Collimonas fungivorans Ter331: one gene and its partner. The protein of the gene in region 1 interacts with the protein of each later gene in a pairwise test. Links are inferred from orthologs where the notes say so. Each region holds a gene or a part of one and is shown on either strand. Other genes may lie near its edges.

Region 1 (5,806 bases):
GCTTGTAGTAAGACTCAGACTGTTGATCGCCACTTTGTGGGTGGGCAGCTTGTGGACGGTGGGTTACCTGGTTGCGCCGACCCTGTTCGCCACCCTGGCCGACCGCGCGCTGGCCGGCACCATTGCCGGCAGCATATTCAGGATCGAGGCGTGGCTGTCCGTGGTTTGCGGAATAGCCTTGGTCATGTTGTTCAGTTACCGCACCCACGACGACGCGGCGCCGCTGCGCAAGACCTTGCTGCGGCTGGCGCTGGCCATGCTGGTATGCACTTTGGTCGGTTATTTCGGCATCCAGCCGTTCATGGCGGATTTGCGGGAAGCGGCTGCCGGCGGTGTCATGAGCGCCGATGCCAAGACTCGGTTCGGCATCCTGCATGGCGTCGCCAGCGGCATCTACCTGATCCAGAGTTTGCTGGGAGTGGGGCTTATTTTACGTTTGCGCAGTTTGCGCTAGGCGGGTGGCCGCTCCGCGGAGAGCGGCCCCGCGGATAAGCCGCCCTGCATAAGCATCAACGGCCCAATGCCGATTTCTTGCTGCTTTTCTGACGCGGTTTGGCGCGCTTGATGTTGCCGCCCTGGGTCACGCGTTCATTGCCTTTTACCATGACCTTGGTCACCGATGGCCGCTTGGTGCCGCTTGGGCTCGGCTTGACGATGGTGACTTCACGCATGCCCTTGCCGCGGGTTTCGCTGCGTTCCTTGGCTGCGTCTTTTTGCGGACGGTACAGGACCAGCAGCTTGCCGATGTGCTGAACCGGCGCAGCGCCGAGTTTTTCGCAAATAGTTTCGTAGATGGCAATCCGTGCCTCGCGATCATCACCGAATACACGCACTTTAATCAGGCCGTGCGAATTCAGGCTGGCATCGATCTCTTTCATCAGGGACGGTTTCAAGCCATCTTCGCTGATCAGGACCACCGGATTCAGTCCGTGGGCTTGGGAACGGAGCTCGCTACGCTCGGCGGATGTAAGTTTCAACATAAAAATTCCTTAAAAACGGTATTCTACGCGAATGGCAAAGAAGAAATTAAACAAAAACTGGCTGCACGACCACATTAACGATCCTTACGTGAAGCTGGCGCAGAAAGAAGGCTATCGTGCAAGGGCCGCTTACAAGCTGAAAGAAATCGATGAACTGGACAAGCTGATCAAGCCTGGCCAGATCATCGTCGACCTCGGGTCGACTCCGGGCAGCTGGTCGCAATATGCCCGCAACAAGCTATCCGGCCAGGATGGCGGCGGCATCCATGGCATGATCATCGGCCTCGATATCCTGCCGATGGAGCCGATTGCCGATGTCCATTTCATCCAGGGCGACTTCCGCGAGGCGGACAGCCTGCGCCAGCTGGAGCGCCTGCTGGAAGGGCGCAAGGTGGACCTGGTCTTGTCCGACATGGCGCCCAACCTGTCCGGCATCGCCATCTCCGATGCGGCGCGGGTCGAGGAAATTATCGATTTGGCAATTGAATTTTCGCAGCAGCACATGAAGCCCGGCGGCGCCTTGCTGGCGAAATGTTTCAACGGCACCGGCTACAATGAGGTGCTGATGAAATTCCGCCAGGAGTTCAAAACCGTGGCTTCCAGGAAGCCCAAAGCCAGCCGCGACAAGTCTTCGGAAATCTTCTTGCTTGGCAAAATATTGAAAAATCCGCGCTAAATAGCAAGTTTTCCTTGATTTATCGTGGGTACGTCCACATATCCTGCCTAGCAAGCCGTATCTATTCCGAGTAAAATCTAAGGAATACCTCGAAGCCGTACCTCGAAGCTGTACCTAAAAATAGGCGCGCAGCGCGTCCAAGGAGTTCTAGTGAACAATATGTTTTCCAAAGCCGCCATCTGGGTGGTCATCGCCCTGGTGCTTTTCACCGTATTCAAGCAGTTCGACGGCCGCGGACTGGCCAGCGGCGCCGGGCCGATTGCCTACTCCGATCTGATCACTGAAATCCGGGCTGGGCATATCACCGATGCGACGATTGAAGGCGGCAACATTGTCGCCAGCACTTCGGACGGCAAGAAGGTGAAAACCGCCATTACGGCGCTGGATCGCGGCCTGATCGGCGACTTGGTCAACAACAATGTCAAATTCGAAGTCAAGCAGCCGGAAGAGCCATCGTTCCTGCAGCAGATCTTCATTTCCTGGTTCCCGATGATCCTGCTGCTCGGGGTCTGGATCTTCTTCATGCGGCAGATGCAGGGCGGCGGCAAGGGCGGGGCGTTCTCGTTCGGCAAGTCGAAGGCGCGCATGCTGGATGAAAACAGCAATACCGTTACTTTTGGCGATGTTGCCGGTTGCGATGAGGCCAAGGAAGAAGTGTCCGAGCTGGTCGATTTCCTGCGCGACCCTACCAAATTCCAGAAACTGGGCGGTCGTATTCCGCACGGCGTCCTGCTGGTCGGTCCACCGGGTACCGGTAAGACCTTGCTGGCCCGTGCGATTGCCGGTGAAGCCAAAGTGCCGTTTTTCACCATTTCCGGTTCGGATTTCGTTGAAATGTTCGTCGGCGTCGGCGCATCGCGCGTGCGCGACATGTTCGAAAACGCCAAGAAGCATGCGCCATGCATTATCTTCATCGATGAAATCGATGCAGTCGGCCGCCATCGCGGCGCCGGCATGGGCGGCGGCAATGATGAGCGCGAGCAGACCCTGAACCAGATGCTGGTCGAGATGGACGGCTTCGAGGCCAATTCCGGCGTCATCGTGATCGCTGCCACCAACCGTTCCGATGTGCTCGACAAAGCGTTGCTGCGTCCGGGCCGTTTCGACCGCCAGGTCGTGGTCGGCCTGCCGGATATCCGCGGCCGCGAACAGATCTTGAACGTCCACATGCGCAAGGTGCCGATTTCGACCGACGTCAAGGCCGATATCCTGGCCCGCGGCACGCCTGGTTTCTCGGGCGCCGACCTGGCCAACCTGGTCAATGAAGCGGCCTTGTTTGCTGCCCGCCGCGCCAAGCGCCTGGTGGAGATGCAGGATTTCGAGGATGCCAAGGACAAGATCGTCATGGGTCCTGAGCGCAAGTCTGCCGTGATGCGCGAGGAAGAGCGCCGCAATACGGCGTATCACGAATCCGGCCATGCGGTGGTCGCCAAACTGCTGCCGAAAGCCGATCCGGTGCACAAGGTCACCATCATGCCGCGCGGCTTTGCCCTGGGCCTGACCTGGCAATTGCCTGAGCATGACCGCATCAACATGTACAAGGACAAGATGCTGGAAGAAATCGCCATCCTGTTCGGCGGCCGTATTTCAGAAGAGATTTTCATGCACCAGATGTCGACCGGCGCTTCGAACGACTTTGAACGCGCCACCAAGCTGGCACGGGCGATGGTGACGCGTTACGGCATGTCCGAGACCTTGGGCACCATGGTCTACGAAGATACGGAGCAGGATGCGTACTTCGGCCGTTCGTCCTCGAAAACAGTGTCGGAAGCCACCCAGCAAAAAGTCGATGCCGAGATCCGCAGCATCCTCGACCAGCAATACGCCTTGTCGCGCCGCCTGCTGGAAGAAAACAAGGACAAGGTCGAAGCAATGACCAAGGCCCTGCTGGACTGGGAAACCATCGACGCCGACCAGATCAACGACATCATGGAAGGCCTCGAGCCGCGCCTGCCGAAAGCCGGCAGTTCGGTGCGCAAGGCGCCCGGCGACAATCCATCCGGCGGTGTTTCGCCGAATGCCACCGCGCCGGCCTGATCCGGTCCGGAGCGCCTCTGGCGTCGCAGCTTGTGAAATAACCGTCAGCAAGGGTGAGGAGCAATCCTCGCCCTTTTTGCTTATTTTCGTGCCTTTCTTTCGTGCCTTTCGCGCCCTCAATTTAACTTCCTATATGCAACAATATTTTCAATGCGGCCGCTACCGGCTGCCGGTCAACACGCCGCAGGCGCGGCCGCTGGTGATGGGCATACTTAACATCACCCCCGATTCGTTTTCCGACGGCGGACAGTTCCACTCCCTCGAATTCGCCTTGTCGCATGCGGAGCAGATGATCGCCGACGGCGTCGACATCATCGATATCGGAGGCGAATCGAGCCGTCCCGGCAGCCCGGCGCTGTCGCTGGAAGAAGAGCTGGACCGCGTCATGCCCGCCATCTACGCCCTGCGCGATTGCGGCAAGCCGCTCTCCATCGATACCTACAAGCCAGCCGTGATGCGCGAAGCGCTCGCCGCCGGCGCCGACCTGATCAACGATATCAACGGTTTTCGCGCACCTGGCGCCCTGGAAGCAGTGAGCGACAGCGATTGCGGTTTGTGCGTGATGCACATGCAGGCCGATCCGCAAACCATGCAGGTCAAGCCCGAATACCAGGATGTGGTGGCCGAAGTCAGCGCTTTCCTGCAAGAGCGGGTAGCCGCGCTGGAGCAGGCCGGGATAAGCAGGAATCGCATCAGCATCGATCCAGGCTTTGGTTTTGGCAAGACCTTGGCGCATAATGTTGCTTTGTTGCAAAGCATGGGAGATATTCAACGCGCCCTGGACCTGCCTTTGCTGGCCGGGATGTCGCGTAAAACCATGCTGGGCGAGCTGACCGGCAAAGCGCTGGAACGGCGCCTTGCCGGCAGCCTGGCAGCGGCTTTGGCGGCGGTTTCCCAGGGTGCTAAGATAGTCCGGGTGCATGATGTGGCCGAGACTGTGGACGCGCTCAAGGTATGGCAGGCGGCGCAGCGAAAAAAATATAACGATTGAAATGCATGTGACTGAAGGTTGAGATGACAAGAAAATATTTTGGTACCGATGGTGTGCGCGGTCGTGTCGGCGTAGCGCCGATTACGCCGGATTTTGTAATGAAGCTGGGTTACGCTGCCGGTAAAGTGCTGGCCCAGGCCAAATCGGGCGGGGGCAAGCCAACCGTGCTGATCGGCAAAGATACCCGGGTCTCCGGCTATATGCTGGAAGCCGCGCTGGAGGCGGGTTTTGCCGCCGCCGGCGTCGATGTGATGCTGGCGGGCCCTATGCCGACGCCGGCGATTGCTTACCTGACGCGGGCGTTGCGCCTGTCGGCCGGGGTGGTGATTTCAGCTTCGCATAACCCGTATGAAGACAACGGCATCAAATTTTTCTCGGCGCAGGGCAACAAGCTGCCGGATACGGTAGAAACCGCGATCGAAGATGCGCTGGAGCTGCCGATGGCTTGTGTCGCGTCGGATAAGCTGGGCAAGGCAAGGCGCCTGGATGATGCTGCCGGACGCTACATCGAATTCTGCAAAAGCACTTTCCCCAACGAGCTCGACCTGCGCGGACTGACCATCGTGGTCGACAGCGCCCACGGCGCCGCCTACCATATTGCGCCGCACGTATTCCATGAGCTGGGGGCCGAAGTCATTTCGATCGGCAACCAGCCTAACGGCTTCAATATCAACGCCGGCTTCGGCGCCACCGCGCCGGACGCGCTGGCGCTGGCGGTGCGCTCCAACCGCGCCGACATCGGCATCGCGCTGGACGGCGACGCCGACCGCCTGCTGATGGTGGATGCCCGCGGCCGCATCTATAATGGCGACGAGCTGTTGTATGTGATGGTCAAGGACCGCATGAAGACGGGGCCGGTCAAAGGCGCAGTCGGCACCTTGATGACCAACATGGCGCTGGAGGTGGCGTTCCGCAATATGGGCGTGGAATTTGCACGAGCCAAAGTCGGCGACCGTTACGTGCTGGAAGTGATGAAAGAGCGCGGCTGGATCTTGGGCGGCGAGGGCTCGGGCCACCTGCTGTGCCTGGACAAGCATACGACCGGCGACGGCATCGTGTCGGCCCTGCAGGTGTTGTCGGCATTGAAGCGCGACGGCGAAACGCTGGCGCAGCTGACTGCCG
Region 2 (3,171 bases), 700 kb from region 1 along the record:
CAGACTCTGGATCACAACTTCCCCAGCCTTGCGCAATTCAACGATCTTTTCCTTCAAACCTGCTTCAATTCCCCAAGGCGCATGGATCGCGCGCTTGCGGGTTGCTACCGGAATCAGTCTTGCCAGTTCTCGCAAATCCATCGAAAAACCAGTGGCCGGACGCGAACGGCCGAATGCCGCGCCGACGTCGTAACGGCCGCCGCGCAGTATCGCATTCGGCAGGCCGGGCACGTAAGCGGCGAAAATCAGCCCGCTTTCGTAATGATACCCGCGTAAATCGGCTAAATCGACGGTAACGCAATCTTTCCCGGCCGCTTCCGCCAAAGTTTCCAGTTCGTCCAGGGCCTTGGCGATGGCCGGCAGCGCCGGCAGCAGCTGCCGCGCCTGCTGCAAGACACCGGCGTCGCCGTACAGGCCCGGCAAGGCCAGCAAGGCGGCCCGGGTCTCTGCCTTGTAATCGACGCTGATGGTGCGCAAGCCAGGCACGTCCTTGGCTTCCAGCAAGGCCACTAGCTCGGTTTCATCCAGCTTGGCGGCATCGTCGCCGCCGATAATCGTGCGCAAAATGCCAACATGGCACAAATCCAGGCGTACCTGGCTGATCCCGGCCAGGGCCAGGGTGGCCAGCGCCAGTTCCTGGATCTCGGCATCGGCTTCCAGCCCCAGGTGTCCATAGATCTCTGCGCCGATCTGCAACGGCTCGCGGGTGGCGTGCAAGCCGATCTGGCGGGTATGCAGGACGCTGCCGACGTAACACAGGCGGGTGACCGACTCGCGGTTCAGCAGATGGGCGTCGATGCGCGCTACCTGAGTGGTCATGTCGGCGCGGATGCCGAGGGTGCGGCCGGACAGCTGGTCGACCAGCTTGAAGGTGCGCAGGTCGGTATCCTGGCCGGCGCCGGCCAGCAGCGATTCCAGGTATTCCAGCATGGGCGGCATGACCAGCTCGTAGCCGTACAGCCGGAAATTGTCCAGTATCAGGCGACGCAGGTCTTCGATCTTGCGCGCTTCGGACGGCAAGACGTCGGCGATGTTTTCAGGGAGAAGCCAATTCGGCATAGGAAAAAATGAATCTAGGGAAAATTACTTTTGTGGATCAATGCGGCTAAATGCCGGGACTCGGTTATCAATACGACAATGGCCATTTACGGCCGTCGAAAATAAGGAATGGCGCCGCTAGCGAGGGCGCCATTCCCGGATAATCCAGCCCCTCGGCAAAAGGCCTATTTTTTTGCAGGCGCTGCCGCCCCGCCGCCGGCCGGACTACGGAAATATTTAAAGAATTCCGAGTTCGGATCAATCACCATCAGATCCTGGCGGGTCTTGAAGCTGGCGCGGTAAGCTTCAAGGCTACGGTAGAACTTGTAGAATTCCGGATTCTGGCCGAATGCCTGGGCGTAAATCTGCGAAGCCTTGGCATCGCCCTCGCCGCGCATCTTTTCCGCATCGCGATAAGCTTCCGCCAGGATCACGGTACGCTGCTTGTCGGCATCGGCGCGGATCTTTTCCGAATCCGCGGAACCGGTGGAACGCAATTCATTGGCAACCCGCAGGCGCTCGGACTTCATGCGGTCGTACACCGACGCATTGATCTGGTCGACATAGTCAACCCGCTTAAGGCGCACATCGATGATGTCGACGCCGATCTGCTTCGACTCTTCCGCTACTTTGCTGCGGATCGAATCCATCACCTTGCCGCGCTGGCCGGAGATCACTTCGCGCACCGTGCGCTTGGTGATTTCATCGTTCAAGGCCGCCTTGACGATTTGCGACATGCGGTCCTGGGCGCGTTTTTCATCGCCGCCGAAACTGACGAAATACAGTTTCGGATCGGTAATCCGCCATTTCACAAAGGCGTCGATCAGGATGTTCATCTTTTCCGCCGTGATGAAACGGTCGGTATCCGGCGGATCGATGGTGAGGATGCGCTTGTCGAGGAACAGCACGTTCTGGAACGGCGGCGGCAGCTTGAAATGCAAGCCAGGCTGGTTGATCACCTGTTTCACTTCGCCGAAGGCGAACAGGATCGCGTACTGGCGCTGGTCGACCACGAAGATGGTCGAAAACAGCAGCCACAGCGCGGCGAATACGAATATCAGCAGGGAGATAAGGCGATTCATTATCTGCCCTCCCGATCACGCGAGTCGCGACTGTCGCGCGAACGGTCGTCCGGCTGCGGCCGCGTTTCGACCGTGCTGGCGCCATCCTTCATCGTCGACGACGATGCGCTGGTCCCGGCGCTGCCTGCCGCCGCGCCCGGCACGGCGCTGGCCACCGACTGCGAAATCAGCTTATCCAGTGGCAAATACAATAAATTACTCCCGCTTTTAGCATCAACCATTACTTTTGTCGTGTTCGCAAAAATCTGTTGCATGGTATCCAGGTACATCCGGTCGCGCGTCACGCCCGGCGCTTTCTGGTACTCGGTCAGCACTTGCTTGAAGCGCGAGGCATCGCCCTCGGCATTGGCGGTGACGCGGGCGCTGTACGCTTCCGCTTCCTGCAGCAGGCGCGAAGCCGCGCCGCGCGCCTTTGGAATCACGTCGTTGGCGTAAGCCTGGCCTTCGTTTTTCTGGCGCTCGCGGTCCTGGCCTGCTTTAACCGCGTCGTCGAACGCTGCCTGCACCTGCTCCGGCGGCTGTACGCCCTGCATCGTGACATTCGTGATCTGCACGCCGACCTTATAGCGGTCCAGGATCTGCTGCATCAGCTGGCTGGTGTCGAGCGCCACTTTTTCACGGCCTTCGTACAGCACGAAATCCATCTTGTTCCTGCCGACCACTTCGCGAATCGAGGTTTCCGCCACCTGACGCACGGTTTCCTCCGGATCGCGGACGTTGAAAACCCAGTCCGATGCGCTCTTCAGCGTGTACTGGACGGCGAACTGAATGTCGATGATGTTTTCGTCATCGGTCAGCATCAGGGCTTCTTTGGGCTGCTTGTTCTTGGCGTTGGCGCGATAGCCGACCTCGACCGTACGCACCTGGGAAACATTGACGATTTCATGGCTCTGGATCGGGTAAGGCCAGCGCCAGTTGAAACCTGGGGTGGTCGAATGGCTGTACTTGCCGAATGTCATGACAACACCGGTCTGGCCTTCCTGCACGGTAAAGAAACCGCTGGCCAGCCACAGCAAGGCCACCACGGCGGCAATCGCGCCGACGCCGATTC

What was found.
Region 2: the proteins of ftsH (region 1) and hflC interact in binary tests that used the Escherichia coli proteins (3 or more experiments, as listed by UniProt). The link is inferred for Collimonas fungivorans Ter331 from one-to-one orthologs.

Annotation. Positions count from the first base shown.
Region 1 is NC_015856.1:2,965,602-2,971,407, reverse strand. Bases 1,361-4,249 are described here. They hold ftsH (ATP-dependent zinc metalloprotease FtsH), read left to right. Parts: upstream 1,361-1,806; coding sequence 1,807-3,693; downstream 3,694-4,249. Other genes in these bases: folP (dihydropteroate synthase), read left to right, coding at 3,827-4,249; CFU_RS12885 (RlmE family RNA methyltransferase), read left to right, coding at 1,361-1,656. Outside these bases: CFU_RS12895 (DUF4149 domain-containing protein), read left to right, coding at 1-454; CFU_RS12890 (YhbY family RNA-binding protein), read right to left, coding at 510-980; more of CFU_RS12885, read left to right, coding at 1,012-1,360; more of folP, read left to right, coding at 4,250-4,684; glmM (phosphoglucosamine mutase), read left to right, coding at 4,708-5,806. UniProt on the Escherichia coli protein: Acts as a processive, ATP-dependent zinc metallopeptidase for both cytoplasmic and membrane proteins. Plays a role in the quality control of integral membrane proteins.
Region 2 is NC_015856.1:2,263,565-2,266,735, reverse strand. What follows is about bases 173-3,171. They hold hflC (protease modulator HflC), read right to left. Parts: upstream 2,121-3,171; coding sequence 1,224-2,120; downstream 173-1,223. Other genes in these bases: hflK (FtsH protease activity modulator HflK), read right to left, coding at 2,120-3,171; CFU_RS09940 (ATP phosphoribosyltransferase regulatory subunit), read right to left, coding at 173-1,059. Also shown: more of CFU_RS09940, read right to left, coding at 1-172.